4 regions of the Alkalihalobacillus sp. R86527 genome follow, and region 2 is predicted to be linked to each of the others. Evidence: predicted binding sites of a transcription regulator. Region 2 holds the regulator's gene; each other region holds the start of a gene.

Region 1 (7,439 bases), 3.5 Mb from region 2:
CTAAGAATCTCCCAACCAAATTTACGATAAAAACCAATGCTAAAAGGATGAAGAAATGAAATCGTTTGACCATTCTCTTTCATCTCTGATAATGAATGGCGAAGCAACTTCGCAACTTTCCCACCCCTTCTATACTCTGGGTAAGTCGCCACAGATGCAATGCCTCCCATCGAAAATCGCGTTCCTGCAATCCACGTATGTAAATCGATGATGTGGAGCTTTGCGGCTAAATTACCATCTTCAAAATCTCCCCATACAGCATGCTCACTGTAGGCTTTCAACCTTTTCTCTACATCTTCTTTCGGCACATCATATTGAAATGCATATTCTGAAAGACGAAGCGCATCAATCATTTCATCTTCATGAAGTTTCCTCATCGTTTCTCCCTCCATTCTATAAACTAACTAATCCTATTAAAGATTCCACGTGTCTTTAATATGTGTAGAATTTTCGAACTTTTGTGGTATACTAATTGTAACAAAACATTCACAAATAAATCTTAAGTTTGTCACAAAATACGATTTTGAAAGCGGTATCAAATAAGGAGTGGATTTCATGGATGTCTTTATGGTTTATCTTTTTGTTATTACAGCTACACCACTATTTCTCTGGAAAGAATATAGAAAGCTTGCTTATCTACACACCCCATTTATAATAGCTAGTTGGGCTCTTCTCATTTTTTACATCGGTGGAGGAATGACGCCAGCTGCTCATACAATCTTCATTACACTATTTGTCATTAATGTTTTGTTTGCACATTTAGCAGCATTTCTACTTTTTGCATTACCGATTATCCGTGAACGTGCAGCTGCAAAAAAAGTTTCTTCTATGGAATAATAAATAAAACCGTTCACCTCTAATGGTGAACGGTTTTTGGCTTTACATATGACTCATACCAAATGACATAACCCAGATTGTACCGACCACGACTGCAATCGCGATGAACAGGGCATATAAAATAGTACCAGTTTGGATCTTGCTGTCTTCACTCTCCGTCATATGCATGAACATAAGTAGCTGGATTGTCGCCTGAATAAGAGCCAGACCAACCACGACTGCTACTATCATGGTATTGCTTAATCCAGATTCAAAACCAACCCAAAGTGCAAACAATGTCAGAATGATTGAAAGAGCAAAACCAATGACGTGACTCCATGGGAAATGGCTGTGAGTTTGCTCGTTGTTAGCCATCTTACATCACCATCCCTAGTAAATATACGGCTGTGAAAATAAAGATCCATACAACATCAAGGAAGTGCCAGTAAAGACTTGAAATGAATACTTTCCTTGACGTGTCGGGGGTTAAGCCGCGTTGTTTTAACTGAATCAATATGAGAGAGATCCAAGCGATCCCCATTGCAACGTGGGCACCGTGCGTACCAGTCAGTACGAAGAATGCTGACCAGTAAGCGCTCGTTGTGAGTGCCGCACCTTCATGAATGTAATGAACGAATTCATAAATTTCAAAGCCAAGGAACGAAAGGCCAAGAGCAAGAGTAATCCCAATCCATAGGAAAACTCCTTTTAATGAATTGGCTCTCATATAATGAATTGCCAGTCCACAAGTAAAGCTACTTGTTAACAGCAAAAATGTTTCGATCAATACACCTTTTACTTCGAATAATTCTGTTGGTAATGGACCACCCGCTGTACGGCCATCTAATACAAAATAGGTCGCAAACAGCGTTGAGAAAAGCGCGATCTCTGCACCAAGAAAAATCCAGAAGCCGAGAATATTCAGACGACCAGTTTCCGACTGATATTCCAAAGGCGTATTTGGAGAATGTTCAACTGCATCCATTTGTCACGCCTCCTTTATTCGGTAGTCTGTTCATGTTTTTCTATTTCTTCTACGCTAACGTAGAAGCCTTTGTCATAATCGAAAGAACGAATAACCAACGTTGCAAGAACCCCGATCAGTCCCGCAATCGACATCCAGTGCCAAGAGAAAACCATACCGAAACCTGCGATAAAGAAGAACGTGCTCATGATGATCGGTACACCAGAGTTGCTTGGCATATGAATCGGTTTGTAAGGTTTCTTCTCTTTCGTTTTCCCTTCTTTCTTTGCAATCCAATAAGCATCATGTCCTTTTACTTCAGGTACGTGTGCAAAGTTGTAGAAAGGAACAGGTGCTGCAGTAGACCATTCAAGTGTTCTTCCATCCCAAGGATCCCCAGTTGTCTCACGTGGTGAGTAACGGAAGCTATAGTAGATGTTGTAAACAAGAATCAAGAATCCGATTCCCATCAGAACGCCACCCATAGTCGCTAGAACATTCAAACTCATCCATCCATCAGCAGCGCCATACGTGTAGACTCGACGCGGCATGCCTGCGAGTCCAAGGAAGTACATCGGGAAGAAACAAAGGTTAAATCCTGCTACGAAAATCCAGAACGTCCACTTTCCTAACTTCTCGTTCAATCGGTGGTTGAACATCTTAGGATACCAGAAGTGAAGGCCTGCAAAACAAGCATACACTGTACCTGAGATCAATACGTAGTGGAAGTGAGCGACAAGGAAGTACGTATTATGGTACTGGTAGTCAGCTGCAGCCATCGCAAGCATGACCCCTGTAACCCCACCAATAACAAAGTTTGGTATGAAGGCAAGCGACCACAGCATTGCTGTAGTAAACTTTATCCTTCCTTTATATAAAGTGAATAGCCAGTTGAATATCTTAACACCGGTCGGAACGGCAATTAACATCGTTGTGATGGAGAAGAACGAGTTAACTGCTCCACCGGCACCCATCGTAAAGAAGTGGTGCACCCATACAAGGAAGCTAAGTCCTGCGATGACAACCATCGAGTAAACCATCGCTTTATATCCGAATAGTGTTTTACGTGCAAATGTACTAATAATTTCAGAGAACATACCGAACGCTGGAAGGATAACGATATATACTTCAGGGTGTCCCCAAATCCAGAATAGGTTAGCCCATAGCATCGGCATACCACCGTCCATCAATGTGAAGAAATGACTTCCAAATAGGCGGTCAAATGTCATAAGAGCAAGAGCTACTGTTAGAACTGGGAAAGCAAATACGATAATTACACATGTAATCAAAGATGACCATGTAAAGATTGGCATCTGCATAAGCTTCATTCCAGGTGCTCTCATTTTGAGTATCGTGACTAGGAAGTTAATACCTGTTAACAGTGTACCGATACCTGCTATCTGTAAGCCGAGCAAGTAATAGTTCTGTCCTACACTCGGACTTAGCTCTAGTCCTGCTAGTGGAACATAGCTTGTCCATCCTGCAGAAGGAGAGCCTCCGATAACGAATGAAATATTAAACAGCATTGCTCCCATGAAGAATGTCCAGAAGCTTACTGCGTTAAGAAACGGATACGCAACGTCTCGAGCTCCAATTTGGAGAGGAATAACAACGTTCATCAAACCGATCAAGAACGGCATAGCCATGAAAATAATCATGATGGTACCGTGCGTTGTAAAGATTTCATTATAGTGAGTAGAGTCCAGGAATCCTGCATCTGGAACCGTGAGCTGCGCTCTCATCAAGAGGGCATCTACACCTCCACGAAATAGCATCAGAACGGCAGACATTACATACATAATTCCTAATTTCTTATGATCAACAGTCGTGAGCCACTCTGTCCATAGCCACTTCCACTTCTTGAAATATGTCAGAACAAATATAACACCGATCATCGTTAAAGCGATCGATACATCGGCACCATATATAAGTGGGTCACCTGTGACGAAAAATTCATCCCATTTCATGGTGTCTTCCTCCTTCCTTAATGCGACTCAGAGTGAGTGCCTTTATCTTCAGATTTTGAATGGTCATCGTGTTCACCATGTGAACCATGTGAGTTTTCTTCTTTATCCTCATCGAGTGGGAGGCCTTTACGTACCTTAGTTGCATATTCAGCATCCATCGCATGATTGACCCATTCAAGATGTGTTGAGGAGAATGTCATTTCATCTGAATGACCTTTTAACATCAACTCGTTGTATTTTTCTTGCGTTAATTCAGGTGCCTCTTGGGATTCTTCAACCCATTCAGCATACTCTTCTTCTGTTTCCGCTGTAACGGTAAACACCTGATCTGCGAAGCCTTCACCTGTGAAGTTAGAGTTTCGACCTCGATACTCCCCAGGCTCATCTGCTTGTAAGTAAAGTTCCGTCATCATTCCGGCCATCGTATATTCCTGACCACCTAATGATGGAATCCAGAATGAACCCATAGAATCAGCTGAAGCAAGCTTAAACAATATCGGGCGATCTTCTGGAATGTGGATATAGTTCACAGTTTCAATATCTTCTTCTGGGTAGCTAAACACCCATTTCCAATCTACTGATGTCGCATGAATAACAACAGGGTCTTTATGGGCTGTTGCTTCAGGAGGCTCTTCTAATGCATAGATTGTTTTAACGGTAGGAATTGCAAGAGCAATTAAAATGATAATAGGGATAACCGTCCAAACAATTTCAAGAAATATATTTCCTTCGATTTCTGGAGGTTCATATTCAGGGCCACTTTTCCGCTCTCTATATTTCACAAGAATTAGTGTGAATAGAACGAATACGACAACAACAATAAATAGCATTAACCCTATGGAGAATAGAATTAGATTTGCTTGTTGTTCCGCTACGGGTCCTTTTGGATCAAGCACAGTTAAGTTGCTACAACCGCTCAGAACTAAAACTGACATGAACATGACGAATGCTAGCATTGACTTTATTCGCTTCACCGCAAGGCCACCTTCCTTTCTTTCTCTATAGTAAAATCATAATTTCAACTTCTTAAAGATGCTTAATGATAGGGTTTTGCGTTGACAACTATTATTCTAGCAGGGGAAATAGAAAAATGTGATACACATCACAATGTGTCAAAAGTTGCTCAACTTTCTATCACTTTTTCGACACATTTCGTACATACTTTGGTCATATTTGTGGAAGATTTTAACCTCATTGACTAAAATAACGCTTACTAAAAACGCTATCTGTTTCGTGAGCAGAATCATTGAGTAACTGTATTTATTATTGGTACAGTTAGCGAGGAGTTAACTTGATTGTCGAAAGGAGATTAGGATGGATTTACAAATGAAGAATAAATTAGCCGTGGTAACAGGATCTACTTCTGGAATTGGAAAAGGAATTGCTGAAACGCTTTTAAAAGAAGGAGCAAAAGTCATCGTCAACGGCCGTAAACAGAAACGTGTAAATGGTATTGTCGATGAGCTATCTTCATATGGAGAGGTTTATGGAATCGCAGCAGACCTTTCGTTACAGGAAGAAAGTGAGTTATTTGTTGAAGAAGTTGAAAAGCATGGCGCAGTCGACATTCTTGTTAATAATATGGGCATGTTTGAAGTGAAACCGTTTGAACAAGTAACGGATGAAGAGTGGATGAATTATTTCCAAACGAATGTTATCAGTGCTGTAAGACTCACTCGTAACTTCCTTCCATCTATGCTTGAAAGGGATTCCGGTCGGGTATTGAACATTGCAAGTGAAGCTGGCGTGAAGCCCCTTACGCAAATGATCCCTTATTCCGTTTCAAAAGGTGCGATGATCAGCCTTTCTCGCGGATTAGCTGAAACAACAAAAGGTACGAATGTAACAGTTAATTCCGTTCTACCTGGGCCAACTTGGACAGAAGGTGTAGCAAGCTTCATGGAAGGAGCGGCTGAAGAAGAAAATAAAGATCTTGATCAATTTACGAGAGATTATTTCAAAGACAATGAACCAACTTCTCTTATCCAACGCTTTGCAACGATAGAAGAAGTAGCTAATACGGTTGCATACCTTGCATCTCCTCTTTCTTCAGCGATTAATGGCTCAGCTCAACGAGTTGAAGGCGGCATTATTCGCTCTATCTATCTAACTAATAAACAAGCCTGGTCTTTTGACCAGGCTCGTTCTATCTAAATCATTATATGATTGGAAATATTCCATTTCACAGCCCACTTAGTTAGCCCCCTAGCATGCTGTCTTTAAAACCAAGTAACCCTGATAGAGGAATGCGAGCGCTTTCAAACACTCGCTAACTTCTTGTATCAATTTCAAGTTAATTGTTCACTATGTGTGAACGATTCCACATCGGTAAAAAATAAATGATATCGCTTTCACTCGTTGCTATACACTATCTCTTTCAATAAGTCTATAACTTAGTTTGACTTTTTTTTCTTCCAAACTTTGCCCTTTCAACTGTTGTAAAATCAGTTGAGCTGTTTGACGACCCGCATCTTCATTAAAGTAATCGACAGTAGATAACGTCGGAGTTACATGTTTTGATAGATCAGAAGCACCGATGCCATATACGGCCATTTCTTCTGGGACATTGATATTTTTTTCTCGCAAACAACCTAATGCACCGATTGCCATTCTGTCAGTTACAGCAAAAATAGCAGTCGGCATAGCTGCACCAACCATTAATCGCTCTGCTGCTTCGTACCCTGATTCGAACGTGAAGTCACCATACTGAATCCAGTTTTCATCGATTGTAAGGTTATGTTTCTTCATCGCGTCTTTGTATCCCTCTTTACGAAGAACACCAACTGCGTGATTTTTTTCTTGCACACCAATGAACCCAATGCGTTGATGGCCTTTGGAAATAAGCGACTCCGCTATAGAAATAGATGCGTGATAATCATCATACATCACAGAAGTCACCCCTTCTAGTTCTTGTCCTAGAGCTACAAAAGGGATATTCGTTTCATTTATTGTGTTCAAAAGTCCTTGATTACGATTTGTAGCAAGTAATATAATACCGTCTACTTGTCGGCTTCTTAGGAGTTTAATATTTTCTATTTCTTTCTCCGGCTTTAACTGTGTATTCGTAAGTAAGATCTGATATCCATTATCAGCTAATTCTTGTTCAATTCCATTCACCACTCGACTTGCGGTTTCGGTACTGATCCTTGGAAGAATGACACCGATAACGCCAGAACGTTTCGTCCTCATCGTCTTAGCATGGGCACTAGGAATATAACCCATTTCTTGGACTGCTTTCAAAACCTGCTCTCGTGCTTCCTGACTTACATAACCATTGTCATTTAATACGCGAGAGACCGTTGTTCGTGAAACGCCTGCCCGTTTTGCTACATCTTTGATGGTCGTCAAATTCTTCACCCCTTCAGCAAGAATTTCCAATCTAATCATAATAGATTATCTGTTTATTGTCTATAAATGGTAAAACCATTGAAATGCGATGTTATGAAGCTAGTTAATTTACATCACTACCTTTCCACTCTATTATAAAATGAGTAATCATTATTTCGAGTTCCTAAATAGAAAGAAGGGTATGCATGTCAGATTCACAAATAAGCAAGGAATTCACGCCCAAAGAAAGAAAACGACTGATTATTTTGGTGTGTACGATTCTTGCCTTTGCCGTAATGAATGGAACGATGTTTAACGTTGCAATCCCAGATATTGCGGCCGCTTTTGACTTAAGTCCATCCGAA
Region 2 (7,439 bases):
AGTAGGCGAAGAGATCGCAGGGTATTGCGGGGTATGGGTGATTATTGATGAAGCTCATATTACAAATATCGCTCTTCATCCTGATTTTAGAGGAATGAAGCTAGGAGAAGCGCTGATGAGCAAAGCGGTTCATTTTGCAAAGTCGCGGGGAGCTCTGAAGATGACGCTTGAAGTGAGAGTATCCAATACAGTTGCACAGAATTTATATAAGAAACTAGGCTTTGAAGAAGGTGGCATCCGAAAAAGTTATTACTCAGATAACCAAGAGGATGCACTAGTAATGTGGGTGAATTTAAATGGAAAATAATGCAGAAATCATACTTGGAATCGAAACGAGTTGTGATGAAACAGCCGTTTCAATCGTCAGAGGAGGAACAGAAGTTCTTTCTAATATCGTGGCTTCCCAGATAGAGAGCCATAAGCGTTTTGGAGGAGTCGTTCCGGAGATCGCTTCTCGTCACCATGTAGAGGAAATGACGGTTATTCTGGAAGAAGCTCTTCGTACGGCTGAAGTGACGATGGACGACATCGATGCGATTGCCGTGACAGAGGGACCAGGTCTTGTAGGTGCGCTTTTAATAGGAGTAAATACAGCGAAAGCATTGGCATTCGCACATCAAAAACCTCTGATCGGAACCCATCATATAGCGGGTCATATTTATGCGAATCAGCTTGTCTCTGAGCTCAAGTATCCATTGCTTGCTCTCGTTGTCTCAGGGGGGCACACAGAGCTCGTTCATATGGAAGCTGAGGGAGAGTTCACATTAATCGGTGAAACACGTGATGACGCTGCAGGAGAGGCTTATGACAAAGTGGCTAGAACACTTAAGTTACCTTATCCAGGTGGACCACATATCGATCGTCTTGCACAAGAAGGGGTTGAATCAGTCCCTTTACCACGTGCATGGCTTGAGAAGGGTTCATATGATTTCAGCTTTAGTGGATTGAAATCAGCTGTGATTAACACGGTTCACAATGCAAAGCAGCGGAATGAGGAGATTAAGCCTGAAGATCTAGCGGCTAGTTTTCAAGCTGCCGTTGTCGATGTTCTCGTGACCAAAACGAAACGTGCGGCTGAAGAATATGGCGTAAAGCAAGTACTTCTTGCTGGGGGCGTAGCAGCAAATAAAGGACTACGTTCAGCACTGAAGGATGCTTTCCGAGAGTCGGATATCGAGCTCATTATACCGCCTCTTCATTACTGTACGGATAATGCTGCGATGATCGCAGCAGCTGGCACAATTGGATATCGAAAAGGAAAGCGTTCATCGTTACAGCTGAATGCAAATCCGGGATTAGAACTGGGAATCTAGTCCCGGTTTTTTTGTTTCAGATTGTCCACAAGTAGTGGATAATGTGGACATATTGACCTATCTGTGAAGAAAAAGGGATTTCAGCTGTGGGTAAAATTCTGTGGATAACAATTGATATACTTGTGGATAATGTTGATAAATTTGAAATAACTCGTAAAATAAACACATAATCTGTGTATAAGTCTGTGGATTGTGTGAATATGTCGGAATATTTCCTATCTAAAGAAAAAACAGTCCACTGTGGACTGTTTTAAGATTCTTGTAGTTCTCCCCATTCTTCCATTAGCTCTTCTGTTCGTGCTCGAAGCTTATCGAGCTCTTCGTTTAAGATCATTACTTTCTCGTGATCTTCAAAAACTTCAGGGATACAGAGTTCCGCTTCAATTTCAGCGATTCGAATTTCTGCAGAATCAATTTCTTTTTCGATTTCATCGATTCTTCTTAGGATTTGTCTCTCTTGTCGTTTTGCTTCTTTGTCTTGTTGAAAGCTAGATTTACCTGAAGCCTCAGGTTCAGCATTATTTAGCTCTTGCTGTTCAAGAGCGGCTAGTTCAGCGAGTTCCTGTTTCTTCTCCACATAATAGTCATAATCACCAAGATACGAAGTTACACCTTCTGTAGATAACTCAAGAACGCGAGTCGCAATCCGATTAATAAAGTACCGATCGTGAGAAACGAATAAAATCGTTCCAGGGAATTGGATGAGCGCTTCCTCTAGAATTTCCTTGCTATCAAGATCAAGGTGGTTAGTAGGTTCATCGAGTATAAGAAGGTTTGACTTTTGCATCATCAGTTTTGATAGTGCAAGTCTTCCTTTTTCTCCACCGCTAAGTTCGGAAACAATCTTTAATACATCGTCCCCACTAAAAAGGAACCGGCCAAGTACGGCACGAATATCTTTTTCATCTGTTAAAGGGAAGTCATCCCATAATTCGTTAAGAACCGTTTTGTTAGATGTGAGGTTCGTTTGCTCCTGATCATAGAATCCAATCTTCACATTACTTCCGAAATTAATATTCCCATCCAATCGTGTTTTACCAGAGACGATAGCCTGAAGAAGAGTTGATTTACCAATACCGTTCGGACCAACAAGAGCGACGCTTTCTTGGCGCTTCAAGTCGAATGTAAGCTGATCATTGATCACCGAACCAGGATAGCCGATCGATAAGTCTCTCACACTCAACACATCGTTACCTGTTTGCTTATCAATCGCAAACGAAATGTTCGCTGACTTCTCGTCACTCTTTGGTTTATCGACTCGTTCCATGCGTTCAAGCTGTTTCCTTCTACTTTGGGCTCGTTTGGTCGTCGAAGCACGAACGATGTTCTTTTGAACAAAGTCTTCTAGCTTGGCGATCTCCTTCTGTTGTTTCTCGAACTCTTTTAATTGCTGTTCGTACCGACGATCTTTCTCTTCTAAATAGAAACTATAGTTTCCTTCAAATCGCTCTGCGCGGTTTCGAGAAATTTCGTAAACTTTGTTCACGATTTTATCGAGAAAGTATCGGTCGTGTGAAACGATAAGAATTGCACCAGAGTAGCCTGTGAGATAGCCTTCAAGCCACGTAAGTGTCTGGATGTCCAGGTGGTTTGTAGGCTCATCGAGTATAAGGAGTTCTGGTTTCGTTAATAGCAGTTTCCCTAGCGCAAGGCGGGTTTTCTGACCACCACTGAGGGTAGAAATAGGCGTACTATAATCGAAGTCTTTGAAATTAAGACCGTGAAGGACTGTTCGAATGTCTGCTTCGTATTTATAGCCACCTTTATCTTTGAAAGAGACCTGTAGCTGGTCGTATTCTTTCATGATACGCTGGTATTCCTGTTCATCTTCATAGATCGCTGGATTGCCCATCTTTTCTTCGTAACGACGAAGTTCTTTTTCCATATCACGAAGTTGTTCAAAGACGCTAAGCATTTCATCCCAGATCGACAAATTTGATTCTAGGCCAGTGTCCTGAGCCATGTAACCAATCCGTACGTCTTTTGGTTTAATGATATCTCCTGAATCATATGATAGTTGCCCGGTAATGAGCTTAAGAAGAGTAGACTTACCAGCACCGTTTCTACCAACAAGCGCTACGCGGTCTCTCGATTGTACTTCTAACTTAATATTAGATAAAATAGGGTCAGCACCAAATGATTTTGATACGCCATTTACTTGTAGTGCAATCATTGCTTGTTCACCTCAAATTCTCTCTTCTGGTTGTATGATTTAATCGCAATTGTAGTCGATAACGTTCCTTTTAGTTTATCGTAGTGAGGACAGGGTGGGCAACTAAAGGAATGTTCATTAAATGGTAATAAAAATTCTTGTTAAAAAACAGCAAAAAGGATAGAAATGGTGTATAGTCACAAGTAGCAGCATTTTAACCTTCTATCATCTATAGAAGAAAGGGGCAGCCATGAGTTCATTTACTCATTTTAATGAAGAAGGCCGAGCACAGATGGTCGATATAACAGAGAAAACTCCGACTGCTCGAACAGCGGTTGCTAAGACGAGCGTGCAGGTTAGTGAAGAAATATATTCCGGTATTAAAGAAGGTAATATGAAGAAAGGCGATGTGCTTCAAGTCGCTCAAATTGCCGGGATTATGGCAGCAAAAAAAACGTCTGATCTCATCCCCATGTGTCATCCGATAGCGCTTTCTGGCGTTGACCTTCATTTCGACTGGGAAAGTAGTTCTTCCACTTATGAGCTTACCATTGAAGCTCATGTGAAAACAAAAGGAAGTACTGGAGTAGAAATGGAAGCGCTGACGGCAGCAACAGCGGCGGCATTAACGGTGTATGATATGTGCAAAGCGTTGGATAAAGGCATCGTTATCGGGGAAACCTATCTCCTTACGAAAACCGGGGGGAAAAGCGGGGATTACAAGCGCGAGTAGTACAACCATATATTGAGCGCGGAGATCAATGTGGAGGGTGTTTATGGATATTGATCAAACAAAAATTCCGCAAGCGACAGCAAAACGACTGCCGCTCTATTATCGCTATTTAAAGAATCTTAGTGCATCTGGTAAACAGCGGGTAAGTTCTGCTGAATTGAGTGATGCTATAAAGGTAGATTCCGCTACGATACGAAGAGATTTCAGTTATTTTGGTGCTCTTGGTAAGAAAGGTTATGGGTATAACGTTCATTATTTGTTATCTTTCTTTAGTAAGACGTTAGATCAAGACGAAACGACACGGGTCGCTCTAATAGGAGTCGGTAACCTTGGAACGGCGTTTCTTCACTACAATTTCATCAAGAATAACAACACGAAGATCGAATTAGCATTTGATGCGGATACCACTAAAGTGAACCAAGAAATTGGTGGTATTCCGATATACCATATAGATGATTTACAGGAACAAGTGAAAAAGAACGACATCTCTGTCGTCATACTTACGGTGCCAGTCAATGCTGCTCAGTCAATTGCTGATCAGATGGACGAGGCTGGTATAAAAGGTATTTTGAACTTTACGCCAGCACGTTTGACTGTTCCAGATCATATTCGAGTGCATCATATAGACCTGGCAGTTGAACTGCAGGCTCTCGTATACTTCATGAAACATTATCCAGTTTAAAACTATCAATCATAAGGAGGTGACACGCATGGGAATGGGTGGCGCAAGTATCGCTCTAGTTGCAGTTGTTGCTTTGATCATTTTTGGACCAAAGAAACTACCTGAGCTTGGTAAAGCAGCAGGTAATACACTTCGTGAGTTCAAGAATGCAACAAAAGGGCTCGCAGATGATGACGACGATGATACAAACGATAAGAAAAAAAACGAACAGTAATCGGTTAGGACGGATAAGGAATGGATGAACAAAAACAATCCATCTATGATCACATAGAAGAATTAAGGAAACGAATCATCATTACAGTCGTCGTCTTAATTCTCTCCTTTATTGCGGGATTATTTATTGCAAAGCCGGTCATTGTGTTTCTACAACATGCTCCTGAAGCACAAGGAATACCGATGAACGCTTTTACATTAACGGACCCGTTAAAGGTTTATTTCAGCTTTGCGTTCCTGATTGCTTTCATTATGACATCGCCCATCGCTCTTTATCAGCTGTGGGCTTTTGTTTCGCCGGGACTTTTTGAAAATGAACGAAAAGTAACGTTGTCTTATATTCCAGCAGTCTTTGTCTTATTTCTTGGAGGCATCTCATTTTCATATTTCGTCCTGTTTCCTTTTGTCATTGACTTTGTAGGAAACCTGGCAGAAAGCCTTAACATTCAGGAAATGTACGGCGCAAATCAATACTTTACCTTCTTGTTTCAATTAACGTTACCATTTGGCTTCGTGTTTCAGCTGCCTGTGATTGTTCTTTTCTTTACAAGGTTAGGGATGTTAAATCCAGCTATGCTTGTCCAAATCAGGAGATATGCGTACTTTGGGTTACTCGTCATCGCAGGTATGATCACACCGCCTGAAATTATTTCACACCTGATGGTTTCGGTACCGCTCTTCTTGCTATATGAATTCAGTATTCTCGTATCTCGTTACGGCTATCGAAAGAGGCTACAAGCTGAGGCGAAGCGTCAGCTGGAGGAAGCGGAAGCAGAGCAGAATTCCGATCAATAAAACAGAAAATGTAGATAACCAAAAAAGCGATAGGGTAGCCCTATCGCTTTTTATTTTGATCTTTTTTCTTTAATTGATTGATTTTCTTTTTTAGTAAAAAGAAGCGGATGGAGTAGACGAAGTCCACTGTTGCAAGCACCATCAATATAATCGTCCAAAAGCTCCACATGTCAGCATCAGAACGAGCGCTTTGAATTGCAAGGTAAGTGAAGATCGAACCTAGCCCAGCGTAGAAAAACCCCATTAGAGTTGGTGAAAATCTCATGTTAGTAGTCCTCCAATAAATGATTGCATTTGTTCAACTTGTTTTTGTAGGTCTGCTATATCATCAGCATAAAAAACGTTTATTAGTACAACGATTGTGTTCATCGTCATATGCGCGATAATCGGTACGATCAAACGCTTCGTTTTCACGTAAAGAAAAGCAAACGTAAGACCCATCGCTGTATAAACGAGGATGTGATCGAAATCCAAATGAATGGCAGCAAATACAACAGAACTTGCGATTCCAGCAATCCAGAAGTTAAAACGAGTATATAATGCTCCGAAAATAACTTTTCTAAAAACGATCTCTTCAAGAATCGGTCCAATAATGGAGATGACGATGATGAAGATTGGTGTTGCTTTCGCTACATCCATTAACATTTCGGTATTTTCTGATCCAGGGTCGATTCCGAGTACATTGACCTCAATCATGGCTGCAATGATTTGAGCACAGTATGCCATGAAGACACCAAGAATACTCCAGCTTACCGCTTGCCCTGCTGAAACGCGGGTAGAGCGCTCGAATGGAACGTCTGGTGTGGAGCGAAGAAGGAACAGCATCACAATGAGTGCACCTAGAAAGCTGACAACCGAATAACTTACGATTGGATTCGGAATATCAAAGTATTGAAATAGCTTAGCACCCGGGTATCCAGATAACTGCATCACGATATAGGTCATTAAAATAGTCCAGTAATGTTTCGCCAAGAAGCATGACTCCTTTTTGTGGTTTGCATGCCTAGTTATAGGCATTTTGCATACTTGTATTAGTTTAACACATTTATGATTGGGAATGCCTTTTATAAGGGTCTTCGATAAGGAACTACAGCAGAAGAGGGAATGTTCAGAAAAGTAGTTCATAAGTCTTATCTTTTCAATAAAACAAGTTGATAAATAAAGGAATGCAAATTTTCTGTGAAAAAAAACAACTTTACTACTTGCAAAAGAATAGCAAAATATTTTATTATATACATGTGTTAGCACTCGCTGATGTCGAGTGCTAACAGAACGATACTAACCATAAATATCCACTGAGGAGGGTGTTTGAGTTGTTAAAGCCTTTAGGTGATCGCGTAGTAGTAGAACCAATTCAATTAGAAGAAAAAACGTCTAGCGGAATCGTACTTCCTGATTCTGCAAAAGAAAAGCCACAAGAAGGTCGCATTGTATCTGTAGGTAGCGGTGCATTGACTGATTCGGGCGAGCGTGTAGCTCTTGAAGTTTCAGAAGGCGATGCTGTTATTTACAGTAAGTATGCTGGCACAGAAGTAAAATATGACGGAAAAG
Region 3 (7,439 bases), 1.4 Mb from region 2:
AATAATAGGAACAGAATCAGCATCAGGCCTACATGATCTGATGTTGTTGCTGCATGACCCGTACGGAGGATATCCCATAGTATCCAAGGCTGACGTCCAACTTCAGAGAAAATCCACCCAAATTCAATCGCAAGCACTGAAAGGGGGCCTGCAAGAACGATGAGCCACAGAAGCCACCTATTATTAGGATTGAATCGCTTGAATCGTAAAGCAATCATGAAGAAAAACGTCAATGCTGCTAAGAACATTCCGATTCCAACCATTCCATCAAACAGATAATGAATAAAGAGTGGTGGTGTTTCATCCTCTGGCACTTGATCTAAGCCCATTACTTCTGCATTCGGGTTACCATGCGCCAGAATACTCAAGAAATTAGGTAGTACAAGACCATACTTCACCTCTTCATTTTCTTCGTCCAGTATTCCTCCAACAATTAAACCAGCATTGCCACTGGTCTCAAAATGCCACTCAGCTGCTGCAAGCTTTTCAGGCTGGTACTCTGCAAGAAACTTACCAGCGAAATCTCCGACCATTGCTGTTCCGATCGCAAAAATAAAACCTGCCGTCATTGTAAGCTTGAGTGCTTTCTTGTAATACGTACCATTCTTCCCTTTCAATATCTTGAAAGCTGTAATGGCTGCAAGCACGATCGCTGAAGTAAGGTATGCTGACATCACGACGTGACCTACCTTTGTCGGTGTTGCAGGGTTAAACATCGCAACGAGTGGTTCGATATCTGTTAATACACCATCGACCATCGTGAACCCTTGTGGTGCATTCATAAACGCATTCACTGTCGAGATGAAGACCGCTGACATTGTTGAACCAATTACGACTGGAATTGAAATCAACCAGTGGTAGATCGGCTTTTTAAAGCGATCCCATGTATATAAATAAATCCCTAGAAAGATTGCTTCAAAGAAAAAAGCAAACGTTTCTAAAAATAATGGCAAACTAATAACTTGACCTGCAAGCTGCATGAAATTCGGCCATAGAAGTGAAAGTTGTAATCCGATAGCTGTTCCTGTTACGACTCCTACGGCAACCGTAACAACAAAGCCTCTTGACCAACGCCTTGCTAGTAACGTGTAGTAAGGATCATTGCGTTTAATTCCAATCCATTCGGCTAAACTGATAAGCAAAGGTACTCCGACACCGAGGGTTGCAAATATAATATGAAACCCTAGTGTTAGGCTTGTTAAAAGCCTGCTTAGCATCACTGAATCCATTTCCACCATCTTCATCCCCTTTAATCACTCAAAATCTTGTTACTATTCTTCCCTTATCACCTTGATCAAAAACAAACAAACGTATGAAGTGTTCTACACTTCTATTATGACTCAACCGAGACTTTGTGACAAGTATCACAAACTATCAATAAAATAAGAAGCCCATAATGGGCTTCTCTATTATCCTACATCCATCATATTAAATTGCGACTTTACTAATTCGTAATAAGTTCCGCCTTTACTCATCAGTTCGTTATGGTTACCTTGTTCTAGAATTCTACCATGATCTAGAACAATAATATTGTCCGCCCCACGGATTGTCGATAATCGATGAGCAATCATGATAGCTGTTCTACCTTCAAGTACAACATTAAGCGCGTTTTGAATCTTCAATTCTGTCTCTGTATCGATACTTGCTGTTGCTTCATCAAGAATAAGGATTCTCGGATCTGCTAAGAGCGCTCGTGCGAAGGATAATAATTGTCGCTCACCTACCGAAAGAACGTTCCCTCTCTCTTCGACCTCTGTTTCGAATCCGTTACTCAGGCGCTTAATAAATTGATCAGCTCCAACCGCTTTTGCCGATTCAATAACCTCATCGTCAGTAGCATCCGGCCTTCCGAAGCGTATGTTTTCCATAATCGTTCCTGAGAAGATGAAAGTATCCTGAAGCACTACACTAACTTGCTGGCGTAGACTATCTAATTTGACGTCTCTTAAGTCGACCCCATCGATCTTAACCGAACCTTTCGTTGGGTCATAGAATCTACTGATTAGATTGGCGATCGTTGATTTACCCGATCCAGTATGCCCAACAAGTGCAACGGTTTCTCCTGCATTCATCTTCAAACTCATTTGATGAAGAGCTTTTCGCTTCTCATCATATGAAAACTCTACGTCCTCAAACGTTATTTCACCTTTTATCTCTTTAAACTCAAGCGCATTCTTTTTCTCTGGTACATTTGGTTTTTCATCAAGGAATTCAAATATTCTCTCGGATGAAGCCATCGCTACTAGAAGCTGATTGTATACTTGCCCTAATCTTGAGATTGGTTCCCAGAACATCCCTAGATAAAAAGCAAACGTAACAAACACACCATAATCAAGACCATTCTGAATTAAATAGACGCCGAACCATATTAATATTGCTGTTCCAATCGCATTTGACATCTCAACGAACGGACGGAACATTGCACTTTTCTTCGTTGCGTCCTTCCAGCTCGAATACGTCTCATGGTTTACACCTTCAAAAAAGTCCATGTTTTCTTTTTCTTGTGTGTAAGACTGCGTGACTCGAACACCTTGAATGCTCTCATTTAAATGAGAGTTTAATTTCGCTTGTTTAATTCTAACTTGTTGCCATGACCTTCTAATTCTTCTCCGTAGTCTTGTTGAAATCAAGAACATGAGTGGAAGAATAATCATGATTGCAAGCGTTAATTGTGGACTTAAAATAAACATGATAACAAGGATACCAAGCAAGAGTACGATATCCATCAAGAGATTAATGACACCATTCGTAAAGAGCTCTTGCATAGAGTTAACATCATTTATTATCCTTACTAGAATCGACCCGGCAGAACGTTTATCAAAAAAGCCGTGTGAGAGCTTCTGAATGTGTTTAAAAAGCCCTTGCCTGATGTCATAGATGATGTATTGTCCAAGCTGATTCGTCCATTTGATACGGTACGTGTTCGAAACCCATGAAATTAAATACAGCACTCCTATTCCGATGATCAACTGTATTAATAGGTTTTCATCTTTATTTTTGATCGCATGATCAAAAAGTAATACCCCGATAAAAATCGGCACGATCAATCGGACTGCTGTTGAGATAAGCATTGTAATGATTGCTTTTGGAAGTAGGCTCTTCTTGTATGGTTCCATGTATCCGAGAAGCCTCGTCATTTGCTTCCAATTAAACTGCTTTTCTATTGCTGAATCCTGAGAATAATGAAATCGTTGTCTACGATTTTGTTTCATTACGCTTCTTCCCCTCCTTTCAAACCGTCTGTCTCTCCATGATTTCTTTTTGATCTTGATATTGAATATCATAGATACCTCGATAGTAGCCTTGCTTTTTGATTAACTCATTATGATTCCCACGCTCAACTATTTCTCCTTTATTCAATACGAGAATTTCATCAGCATGCTTTAAGGAAGAGATTCTGTGCGCGATGATGAACGTTGTTCTACCCTTCATGACTTCCTCAAAAGCTTTTTGGATCTTAACCTCAGTTTGCATGTCAACTGCGCTTGTTGCATCATCAAGAATCAAAATGCTCGGGTTCGTCAAAATAGCCCTAGCGATTGCGATTCTTTGCTTTTGACCTCCTGAAAGCCCCATTCCTCGTTCGCCTAGCACCGTGTCATACCCTTCAGGTAACTCCATGATAAATTCATGTGCTTGTGCGCGCTTCGCTGCATCCTCAATCTTTTCAAATGAAACATCCGGGTCTCCATAAGCAATGTTATCTCTTATCGTTGAGGAAAATAGGAATGTTTCCTGTAGAACAACCCCAATATTCCTTCTGAGAGACTTGAAGGTGTAGTGATCAATCTTCTTTCCATCTATTAGGATTTCTCCACTATCTGGCTCATAAAAACGTGCGATCAGCTGAGTCACAGTCGTTTTACCTGAACCGGTTGCTCCAAGTAAGCCAATCGTCGTACCTTTTGGTGCATCAAACGTAATGTTTTTTAACGCTTCGTCATCTTCAGAAGCGTATTTATGAGTTACCTGGTTGAACTGTACGTGACCTTCTAAGCGATCAACATCGACCGCATGTTCTTTGTCATAAATATCTTCTTTTTCATCAAGGATTTCAAGGAGACGTTCACCTGAAGCCTTTGATTGTGAAAAAGTGTTAATTACGAAACCGAGGTTCATAATTGGCCAAATAATGTACCAGACAAGACTAAAGAAAGCTACGAGTTCACCTGGCTGAAGTTGATTTTGAAAGACAAGATAACCACCGTAAGATAGTAAGAACACAACACAGAGGTTTCCGATAAACTCCATCATTGGGAAGAACTTTGCCCAAATATTCGAAGTAGTTAAATAATTATCGCGATAGTCAGTGTTACTATTTACGAATTTCCCAATTTCGAAATCTTCTCTTGATAATGATTTAACTGTATTGATCCCGCTTATATTTTCCTGAACCTTCGTATTCAGTCTAGCCATCGATTTTCTGATACCCCTGAATGCTGGGTGGACGTTTTTATCAAATCGATAGACTGCAATACTAAGGAATGGAAGCATACCAAGCGTTACAAGTGCGAGTGGAATGGAATAGTTAAACATAACTGCTAAACTAAACGAAATGAGTAGCAAGAAGTTAATAACTTGTGCGAATCCAAAAGAAAGGAAAAAGCGAAAACCTTCAACATCAGCTGTTAAGCGTGACATTAAATCTCCGGTCTTCGCATTATCATAGTATCTAAAAGGCAAATACTGAAGCTTTTTGTAAAGCTCTTCTCTTAGTCTATAAACTGCTGTTACTCCAAAGAGATCTCCTAAGTACTGATGAAAGAATGTAGCAATTCCTTTAAATACCATGATTGCGATAAACCCAAATGCTAGATATGGAACCCACCGATACTCCTGTTTGAGAATAACTTCGTCAATCGTAAACTGAAGAACCATCGGGTATACCACCGTAATTCCGGTTACAAAAAACAATGAGAACACAGACAGTAAGAACATTTTCTTATACGGCCAATAAAATTCTTTTAATCTCTTAAACGTATCCAACGCGACACCACCTTTGACTTTAAATAAATTGTAAAATTAGTGACAATATACATAATATATCGGATTTCGAAATAAATAACCACCAATTACAACTATTTAACAAAAAAACTCTTGGATTAGTTTCCAGAAGAGATTACTCACTGCTTCATACACTGCAGGCGATACAACTTACTGGCTTTCTGCGGACGCCCCCTCAAGCTTCCACATAAAAACTATTCCGGGTTCTTGCTCCTCCGTTTTTCCACAGGGGTCAAGCGATTTTCTCGCCTACTAAGGTAGTAATAATACATAAATTTTGCAGTCGCATTAAGGTTTCCTACCATTGTTCAGGCAAAATCTTAAGGGAATTCATTGATGTAATATTTTATTCACCCAATAAAATATGCTGAATACGCTTCTTGCTGGATTTTTTAAACAACTAAAAAACCCCCAGGATTTCTCCTGGAGGTTTTGTCATAAGCGTTTCGCTTTATTATACGTTTAGTGTTTCTTGACCTGGCTTCCAGTTTGCTGGGCAAAGTCCACCAGTTTGAAGTGCTTGAAGCACGCGAAGTGTTTCATCAACATCACGGCCAATGTTGTTGTGGTTAACAACAGCGTACTGAAGTTCACCTTCAGGGCTGATGATGAATAGTCCACGAAGTGCTACACCTTCATCTTCAATAAACACGCCATATTCTTTAGATACTTTGTGGTTCGTATCTGCAGCTAGTGGATAGTTAAGCTCACCTAGACCATTTTCATTGCGGTCAGTGTTAATCCACGCTAAGTGTGTATGGATTGTATCAGTTGATACTCCGATTACTTCTGCATCTAGATCGTCAAACTCTTCATAACGGTCGCTTAGTGCAGTGATTTCAGTTGGGCACACGAAAGTGAAGTCCATTGGATAGAAGAAAAGCACTGTCCATTTATCGTTCTTCATGTTTTCTTCAAGACTTACCTTACCGAATTCTTTGTTACTCATAACCGCTTCCATATCGAAGCGAGGTGCTTGTTTGCCTACCATGCGTTCTGCCATGTGTAAATCCCTCCTAGAAAATATCCTGCGGCTTTCGCCCACGTTTGTCATTATAGTACAACCATTATTAATAGTCAATATTAAGTAATAATGAATTTAATGTAATGGAATATGACGTACTTACTTATATTGCCCGTGTATTCCCTTCGTTAAACAATGTCACGATAAGTATACCGAAAACTTTTTCTTACGTCTTCTATAACACTTCACTTGAACCTCACCGACATTTTTCGCTATACTTTGTCAGTAAGGTACATCTTGTATTGGTGAAGGAGGAAAAAAATGAATTTTATTGAAAATATCGGCTGGGCTGGATTGCTCGTTGATACCGGACTTCTAATTTTACAATTGATTGCAATTTTTATCGTTTATGCGATTGTGAAATCATTAGGTAATCGATTTATTGAAAGATCATTTAGTGAAGTTAGTACGAAACAAAATATGAGCCAAAGCAGAGCAGACACGCTTAAGAACTTAACTATGAGCGTTTTCGCTTATGTGCTAATCTTCATCGTAGTAGCTGTTGTGTTTGATACGTTTGGATTTGATATTAAAGCATTAATTGCTGGTGCTGGTATTATCGGTCTTGCAGTAGGTTTTGGTGCTCAAGGACTCGTGAGCGATGTTGTCACAGGATTCTTCATTCTACTTGAGAAACAAATGGATGTTGGTGACTATGTAACGGCTGCTGGGTTCGGCGGAATCGTTGAAGATGTTGGTCTTCGTACGACTCATATCCGTTCATTTGATGGCACACTGAATTACGTTCCAAACCGTGAGATCAGTTCACTAAGCAATCATTCTAGGGGCAATATGCGTGCACTTGTAGACATCGGTATTTCATATGATGATAATATTGATGAAGCAATAAGAGTGCTTCAAGATGTTTGTGAGAAAGTGGCAGAAACAAACGAAGCAATCGTCGACGGACCAAATGTTCTTGGTGTTCAAAACCTTGGCGATTCTGATGTTGTCATCCGTGTTCTCTGTCAAACTAAGAATATGGAACAATGGGGCGTAGAGCGTCAGTTGCGTAAAGAAATTAAAGAAGCGTTTGATGCGAATGGTATCGAAATCCCATTCCCACATCAAGTTTACGTAGAAAAGAAAGAGCAGTAATCGTTTAAAGAAAATTACCACTGGGTAAAGTAATGGCAAAGCGTTAAAGGAGAGTGACGTCATGCCTTACGATTCAAGAAATGATCTCCCAGACCAGGTTAAAGATAATCTTCCGGCACACGCTCAGGATATCTTTAAAGAAGCTTTTAACTCTGCTTCGGAGCAATATGACAATGAGAAAACAGCTTTTAAAGTAGCTTGGAGCGCAGTGGAACAAAAGTATAAGAAAAACAATAATGACAACTGGGTTAAAAAAGACGATTAAATTAAAAACAGGTGCCACCAAAAGTTAGACTTTTGGTGGCACCTGTTT
Region 4 (7,439 bases), 3.3 Mb from region 2:
TCTTTTCTCCTAGTACGTTGAATACACGTCCTAGTGTAATGTCTCCAACTGGAACGGAGATCGGCGCACCTGTATCAATCGTTTCAACTCCACGGACAAGACCATCTGTTGAACCCATCGCTACGGTACGAACAGAGTCATCGCCAAGGTGAAGCGCGACTTCAAGCGTTAAATCCATGCTCTTTTCGTCATCGGATTCCGCTTTATAGTTAACTGTAAGGGCGTTGTAGATTTCTGGGAGCTTGCCGCCCTCAAACTTAACGTCTACAACCGGACCCATAACCTGGGTAATGTATCCCTTGTTCATCCTGTTCCCTCCTAACTTGCTTTAAGTGCTTTTGAAAGGAATTCTTTCAAATAGCAATAGTGTTTGAACTAGTGTTGTCTAGCTACGGCTCCTGGTCCCTCGAGTCGCTTCACCTTTTCAATTGAACACAAAAAGCGTGTTCATTTGAAAAGCCTCCAGCGCTTGTCGGAACCGTGCAGTCGCCTTCGCCTTTCGTTTGTCCAGCTACAGTAGCCAGCCCCTCGATCGCTTCACCTTTCAATCTGAACACAAAAATCGTGTTCATTTTGAAAGGCTCCAGCGCTTGTCGGACCTAAACGGCCACTTCCGCTTTTCGTTGTCCAGCTACAGTGGCCAGGTCCTCGAGTCGCTTCACCTTTTCGATTGAACACAAAGAACGTGTTCATTCGAAAAGCCTCCAGCGCTTGTCGGACCTAAACGGCCACTTCCGCTTTTCGTGTGTCCAGCTGCACGAGCCAAATCCTCCGGCTGTTTCACCCATTCGATTGAGACACAAATCGTCTCATTCTCATGGCCTCCAACACCCTACGGATTTAAACGGGCTCGTTTCGCTTTTCGTTATTATTCCTGTGCCGCTGCGCCACTTACAATCTCAGTAAGTTCCTGAGTGATTGCTGCTTGACGTGCTCGGTTGTAAGAAAGTGTAAGGTTGCCGATGAGGTCGTCTGCATTGTCAGTCGCACTTCTCATCGCTGTCATACGGGAAGCGTGCTCTGCTGCTTTTGCATCGAGAAGCGCTCCGTAGATTAAGCTTTCAGCATACTGAGGAAGCAGGACTTCAAGAATTTCTTCTTCAGAAGGCTCGTATTCGTAGCTACTTAACGATTTCCCTTCACCTGTCTCAATATCCGTTAACGGAAGAAGTTTCTTCTCCGTTAGATCCTGCTGAATGGCACTTACATAGTGGTTATAGTACATGTAAAGCTCATCAAAGGCACCATCTTCATACATCCTTACCGTTCTGGATGCAATGTCTTTAATGTCTGCAAAGGAAGGCTGATCAGCAAGACCAACAATGCTTTCCACTACAGGCATATCGCGTTTCTTAAAGAAGGAAAGACCTACTTTACCAACTACGATGATGGCATACTCGTCTTTGGAGCTATGACGTTCATTAATCGTTCGATAGACATGGCGTAGTACTGAGCTGTTATATGCTCCTGCAAGTCCACGGTCTGAAGTGATGACGACATAACCTGTTTTCTTCACTTCACGTTTTTCTAGCATCGGATGACTAACGCCGCTTGATCCATTAGCAATACTCGCTACAACATTTTGAATCTTCTCCATGTAGGGAACGAATGACTTTGCATTCATTTCTGCACGGTTAAGCTTCGCTGCTGAAACCATCTGCATCGCTTTTGTAATCTGCTTTGTTTTCTTAGTCGATGTAATTCTCGACTTAATATCGCGTAAAGATGCCACTCATTTTCACCACCTTTTAAGCTGGCCGCGGCGTTTCCGCCGCATCCCTCTTATTCAGAAACTGCGAAGCTCTTTTTGAATTCTTCGATTGCACCGTTGAATTCTTTTTCGTCTGGAAGAGCTTTTGTTTCACGAATTGTATTGAAAAGATCTTTCTTATTGTGTTCGATCCAAGTCATCATTTCTGATTCGAAACGCTGAATGTCTTCAACAGGAATGTCATCAAGGAATCCACGAGTCAATGCGTAAAGGATAGCAACCTGCTTCTCTACTGATAGTGGCTTGTTAAGTCCCTGCTTCAGTACTTCAACTGTACGTGCACCACGGTTCAGTTTAGCCTGAGTTGCTTTATCAAGGTCAGAACCGAACTGAGCAAATGCTTCTAGTTCACGATAAGATGCAAGGTCAAGACGGAGTGTACCCGCAACCTTCTTCATCGCTTTAATCTGAGCAGATCCACCAACACGGGATACGGAAAGACCTGCGTTAACCGCTGGACGTACACCCGAGAAGAAGAGGTCAGATTGAAGGAAGATTTGTCCATCAGTGATGGAAATTACGTTTGTTGGGATATAAGCTGATACGTCACCAGCTTGCGTTTCAATAAATGGAAGGGCTGTTAGTGAGCCGCCTCCTTTTGCATCACTAAGCTTCGCTGCACGCTCTAGTAAGCGGGAGTGAACATAGAATACATCCCCTGGATATGCTTCACGACCTGGAGGACGACGTAGCAATAGGGAAAGTTCACGGTATGAAGAAGCCTGCTTTGTTAAGTCATCGTATACAACAAGAACGTGCTTGCCGTTATACATGAAGTCTTCACCCATCGTTACACCTGCATATGGCGCAAGGAAAAGAAGTGGAGCCGGCTGAGATGCAGATGCAGTTACAACGATTGTGTAATCAAGTGCACCTTGCTTACGAAGTGTTTCTACAACACCACGAACCGTAGATTCTTTTTGCCCGATTGCAACATAGATACAGATCATATCTTCATCTTTTTGGTTAAGAATAGTATCGATCGCAATTGATGTCTTACCAGTCTGACGGTCACCGATGATCAACTCACGCTGTCCACGTCCGATTGGAATAAGAGAATCAATCGCTTTGATTCCTGTTTGAAGTGGCTCGTGTACGGATTTACGATCCATAACACCTGGAGCCGGACTTTCAATTGGTCGTGTTTTTGTAGCACCAAGTGGACCCTGTCCATCAACAGGCTGTCCAAGAGGGTTAACGACACGGCCAAGAAGCTCTTCACCAACTGGAACCTCCATAATACGGCCAGTACGACGAACTTCGTCACCTTCACGGATATCTGTGTAAGGTCCGAGAATAATGATACCTACGTTATTTTCTTCCAGGTTCTGAGCCATACCCATAACACCATTTGAAAATTCAACTAGTTCTCCTGCCATCACGTTATCAAGACCGTGGGCACGAGCGATACCATCACCGATTTGGATAACGGTACCTACATCATCAACTTTAATATCAGCTTGGTAGTCTGAGATTTGTTGCTTTATCAGAGTACTGATTTCTTCAGCATTGATGCTCATGCATATTCACCCCTATCTTCTAGCCTTTCGCTGAAACTAATTTACGTTCCATGCGTTTGAGTTTACCGCTAATACTGCCATCGAAGATGCGATTGCCGACACGGACTTTGATTCCACCGACCAAAGTTGGATCGATCACATTTTCGATTTGAAGTGTTTTCTTACCTACTCGTTCTGCAAAAACTGCAGAAATCTTGCTCTGTTCCTCATCTGAAAGAGGCATTACAGAATATACTTTAGCTGCAGCTGTTTGCTGCTGCTCATTTGCGAACATATGGTAGTGGTTGATGAGATCGAAAACGATCGCAATACGATCACGTTCAACCAAAGTGAGAAGCGTGTTTAAAACTGGCGCGGAAAGTGATTTTCCAAAACTGTTTTGGATGATGTCTTTCTTCTGCGCCGTTGTAAATTTAGGATGTGCGAACACTTCCATCAAGTCGTCAGTTTCTTTGAATACATCGTTAACGACTGCAAGCTCTTGCTTCACTCGCTCAACTGTTCCTTGCTCATGAGCAATTTCAAAAAGAGCGTTAGCATAACGTTTTGCGATTACTTCAAGGTCCCTGCTCATTTCTGACCGCCTGCCTGATAAAGGTAATCATCGATCAGCTTCTGCTGTGAACGCTCGTCCAGTTCCTTCTCAACAACTTTGGAAGCGATCATGACAGATAGTGATGCAACCTGCTCGCGCAGTGATGCTACAGCAGTTTCGCGTTCACGAGCGATGTCAGCTGATGCTGCTTCTTTCAAGCGTTCAGCTTCGAGACGTGCTGCTTCAATCATTTCCTGACCTTTTTGGTCAGCCATTTGCTTTTGGTTCTCAAGCATAGTTTGCGCTTCTTGACGAACACGCTTCATTTCTTCGCGCTGTTCATTTAAGTAAGCTTCAGCTTCTTTACGGTTCTTTTCAGCAGATTCGATTTCATTTGCGATATGCTGCTCTCGTTCTTTCATGATACCCATCAACGGGCCCCAAGCGAACTTTTTCAATAGAGCAAGAAGCACGATAAATGCGAAAAGCTGATAAAGGATATCACCAGCGTGAATCCCAGTGCCAGCTCCAAGAATTAGACTGTTGAACAACGTGTTCACTCCCTTCAGAGATCATACAAAACGAATGGCGAAGGTTTCATTTCGAAACTTTCTCCGCCATCATGAAACGTTACGATTTCCCTATGAAATTTCGTAGGTAATTATTGACCCATTACGATAAATGCGATTACTACACCGATGATCGGTAGTGCCTCAACTAGTGCGATACCGATAAACATTGTAGTTTGAAGAGTACCTCTAAGTTCTGGTTGACGAGCGATTCCCTCTACTGTACGTCCTACGATAAGACCGTTACCAATACCGGCACCTACTGCCGCTAGACCTACTGCAATTGCAGCTGCGATTAAACCCATGCTAAATTTCCTCCTTATTATTCATGAAAATAGATTTTTTATATAATGAAAAGTTCATTAATACTGTTGTTTAATGGTCGTCTGCCACTTTGTGTGCCATGTAAACCATTGTAAGCATTACAAAGATAAACGCCTGAATTGTACCGACAAAGATACTGAATCCTTGCCATGCGAGCATAGGAAGAAAGGCTCCAAGCGCTCCGCCGACTCCTGCAGCTCCAAGTCCAGCTAGGAGTCCAAGCAAGATTTCACCGGCAAAAATGTTTCCGTAAAGACGAAGACCAAGTGTCAATGTGTTTGAGAATTCCTCGATCAACTTGAAAGGAAATAGGAATTTCATCGGGGTAAAGAACCCTTTACCATATTCCTTTGCACCTTTCATTTTCACACCATAATAGTGTGTAAGCACCACGACCATTGTTGCTAGCGTTAGCGTAATCGTCGGGTCTGCAGTTGGAGACTTCCACCATAAGGTGTCGCCCAATGAAATGGCGAATGGAAGACCTAACATATTCGAGACGAAGATATACATGAGTAACGTCATCCCTAGAAACAAGAATCGTCCTCCTGTTTGCCAGTCCATGGTGCTTGAGATAAGACCTTTCACAAAGTCCATAACCCACTCGATAAAGTTTTGCAGACCAGTTGGACGCATTGCGAGTGAGCGAGTTGCTACAACTGCAAGGATGAAAACGATAGCGGATGCAATCGTGATCATGAGTACATTGGAAAGATTAAAAGTAATGCCTAAAATTTCTTCAGTTGTAGGTGCATTATGTTCCAACAGCTTTTCACCTCTCTTCCTACTTAAAGCGTATTTGAAGTATTGAATCTATGAGAATGATAATGTAGGTCACCATTAACCCAATTACCACACCTAGCAAGTTGAACAGTTCCGGATACCGAGTTGCGATGGCGACAGCTAGTCCTGCCACAGCTAACCTTGTTAAGAAGCCGAGAGATTTTGGTTTCTTCCCCTCTGCAGCAGCTTGTCCAAGTCGGTTTATTTTACGGAACATGTTGAATAGGTTATATATACTAAATATGGTGCCTAGTATTAACCCGAGGAATAATGCTTTGCTTGAGGTAACTCCCCAACCCATAACGAAAATTGCGAGCAGATACAGGGTGTATTGTAAGTAGCGGCGGAAATGTTGTTTATATTCTGTCATTTAATCTTCCCCTGTAAACTTATGTAGAAGACGAACCAGTCCATATATTCCTCCACCGAGTCCTAAGAGGAGTCCGATGACAAGAAAAAGCGGAAAGGTGTCGAAAAGGCTGTCCATCCATTTCCCGAGGAATATCCCTGTGAGTATTGATCCGACAAGGTACGACAGGATGGTTGAGTAGAGTGCCATCGCCTTCAAATGAAGCGCCCCTTTACTGTTGAGGTTAGTTTGGGAGGAATGTAGCTCCCGTGCGGATGAAAACCTTATCACTATACCCTTTGTAAGGATACAATAGGCATCCAACCATGTCAATCCGTTTCAAGCAAATGGTGTGATGAATTTCACAAATTCAAACAAGCTCAATAATCCCCATATACACAAGGATTATAACGCTTTCATGACTTTTACGAAACCTTATCTGTGAAAGAGGTAAAATTTAGCGGATAAACTCGAATCATTTTGTCACTTTTTTTTCACATTTTATGTGGATGGGACACTTTTTAACACAAAAATCGTTCTTATATCGAGAGAGTTAGCTTTTAAGAATTTTATAATCTCCCTACGTCTGAAGTATGAGGATAGTATGGGTCCCGATAGATTGATACGAATTTAAGCAGTACTCTCCGACTTGTTGCCACGAATCAAGTAAACAGTAACTGATCCATTTCACTATCCTGTTTTAAAAGATTTTGGATTAATTTAGCTTTGTAATGAAGTTTAATAACTGTGATTGGAGTGGAAGGAGGCTCGACTCCTGCGGGATGTGCGGGACAGGTGAGACCCCGAGGAGGCTCACCGCCCGCCCCGCGGAAAGCGAGCCTCCTGGAGCGGAAATCACCACATTCTAATATCAAACTAAAAAACCTCCCCACAATGGAGAGGTTTTCGATTACTTCGTTCCGTAAAGACGATCACCAGCATCGCCTAAGCCTGGAACAATATATCCTTTTTCGTTCAATTTCTCATCGAGACCAGCGATGAAAATATCTACATCAGGATGCGCTTCTTGAAGAAGTTCTACACCTTCTGGAGCCGCGATCAAGCACATCATCTTAATGTTTTGTGCACCGCGCTTCTTAATTGAATTGATTGCTTCAACAGCTGATCCGCCAGTAGCAAGCATCGGGTCGATTACAATAAATTCACGTTCTTCGATATCTGCAGGGAGCTTTACATAGTACTCGACCGGTTGAAGTGTTTCAGGGTCACGGTAAAGTCCAACGTGTCCTACTTTTGCAGCAGGAATAAGCTTAAGAATTCCGTCTGTCATGCCGAGACCGGCTCTTAAGATCGGAACGAGTCCAAGTTTTTTACCTGAAAGGACTTTGGATTTAGCTTCTGTTACAGGAGTCTTCACCATAACTTCCTCAGTTGGAAGCTCTCTCGTAATTTCATACGCCATTAGAGCAGCAACTTCATCAACTAATTCACGAAATTCCTTCGTACCTGTTTTTTCGTCTCGAATGTATGTAAGCTTATGCTGAATCAATGGATGATCAAACACGTATACTTTACCCATTGTACAATCTCCCCTTCTCAATTTAATATCGTTCCACAATCTTCTTCG

What was found. The regulator Rex, encoded in region 2, represses fermentation and respiration genes when NADH is low (regulators of the CRP and FNR family bind a similar motif). The targets are predictions, from matches to a motif close to TTGTGAAATATTTCACAA.
Region 1: qoxA (cytochrome aa3 quinol oxidase subunit II) is a predicted target of Rex. The motif match lies at 4,838-4,855, and genes of this name have one in related genera.
Region 3: SJY16_RS12050 (cytochrome ubiquinol oxidase subunit I) is a predicted target of Rex. The motif match lies at 1,353-1,370, and genes of this name have one in related genera.
Region 4: SJY16_RS02135 (AtpZ/AtpI family protein) is a predicted target of Rex. The motif match lies at 6,202-6,219, and genes of this name have one in related genera.

The regions. Positions count from the first base shown of each region.
Region 1 covers NZ_JAXHBW010000001.1:250,905-258,343, reverse strand. Annotated here, with positions in the region: gene SJY16_RS01365 (GNAT family N-acetyltransferase) at 1-377, opposite strand, end outside; gene SJY16_RS01360 (spore morphogenesis/germination protein YwcE) at 556-837, shown strand; gene qoxD (cytochrome aa3 quinol oxidase subunit IV) at 880-1,191, opposite strand; gene qoxC (cytochrome aa3 quinol oxidase subunit III) at 1,193-1,801, opposite strand; gene qoxB (cytochrome aa3 quinol oxidase subunit I) at 1,816-3,747, opposite strand; gene qoxA (cytochrome aa3 quinol oxidase subunit II) at 3,765-4,703, opposite strand; gene SJY16_RS01335 (SDR family NAD(P)-dependent oxidoreductase) at 5,062-5,901, shown strand; gene SJY16_RS01330 (LacI family DNA-binding transcriptional regulator) at 6,109-7,104, opposite strand; gene SJY16_RS01325 (MFS transporter) at 7,281-7,439, shown strand, end outside.
Region 2 covers NZ_JAXHBW010000001.1:3,740,404-3,747,842, reverse strand. Annotated here, with positions in the region: gene rimI (ribosomal protein S18-alanine N-acetyltransferase) at 1-307, shown strand, start outside; gene tsaD (tRNA (adenosine(37)-N6)-threonylcarbamoyltransferase complex transferase subunit TsaD) at 297-1,313, shown strand; gene abc-f (ribosomal protection-like ABC-F family protein) at 1,564-3,486, opposite strand; gene moaC (cyclic pyranopterin monophosphate synthase MoaC) at 3,716-4,198, shown strand; gene SJY16_RS19565 (redox-sensing transcriptional repressor Rex) at 4,242-4,880, shown strand; gene SJY16_RS19560 (twin-arginine translocase TatA/TatE family subunit) at 4,909-5,094, shown strand; gene tatC (twin-arginine translocase subunit TatC) at 5,115-5,888, shown strand; gene SJY16_RS19550 (YdiK family protein) at 5,929-6,153, opposite strand; gene SJY16_RS19545 (CPBP family intramembrane glutamic endopeptidase) at 6,150-6,860, opposite strand; gene groES (co-chaperone GroES) at 7,202-7,439, shown strand, end outside.
Region 3 covers NZ_JAXHBW010000001.1:2,360,992-2,368,430, forward strand. Annotated here, with positions in the region: gene SJY16_RS12050 (cytochrome ubiquinol oxidase subunit I) at 1-1,238, opposite strand, end outside; gene SJY16_RS12055 (ABC transporter ATP-binding protein) at 1,410-3,212, opposite strand; gene SJY16_RS12060 (ABC transporter ATP-binding protein) at 3,232-4,986, opposite strand; gene SJY16_RS12065 (peroxiredoxin) at 5,459-6,007, opposite strand; gene SJY16_RS12070 (mechanosensitive ion channel family protein) at 6,290-7,126, shown strand; gene SJY16_RS12075 (ChaB family protein) at 7,188-7,391, shown strand.
Region 4 covers NZ_JAXHBW010000001.1:398,072-405,510, reverse strand. Annotated here, with positions in the region: gene atpD (F0F1 ATP synthase subunit beta) at 1-307, opposite strand, end outside; gene SJY16_RS02175 (hypothetical protein) at 417-572, opposite strand; gene SJY16_RS02170 (F0F1 ATP synthase subunit gamma) at 869-1,732, opposite strand; gene atpA (F0F1 ATP synthase subunit alpha) at 1,783-3,291, opposite strand; gene SJY16_RS02160 (F0F1 ATP synthase subunit delta) at 3,311-3,865, opposite strand; gene atpF (F0F1 ATP synthase subunit B) at 3,862-4,377, opposite strand; gene atpE (F0F1 ATP synthase subunit C) at 4,488-4,700, opposite strand; gene atpB (F0F1 ATP synthase subunit A) at 4,771-5,484, opposite strand; gene SJY16_RS02140 (ATP synthase subunit I) at 5,504-5,872, opposite strand; gene SJY16_RS02135 (AtpZ/AtpI family protein) at 5,873-6,061, opposite strand; gene upp (uracil phosphoribosyltransferase) at 6,762-7,391, opposite strand.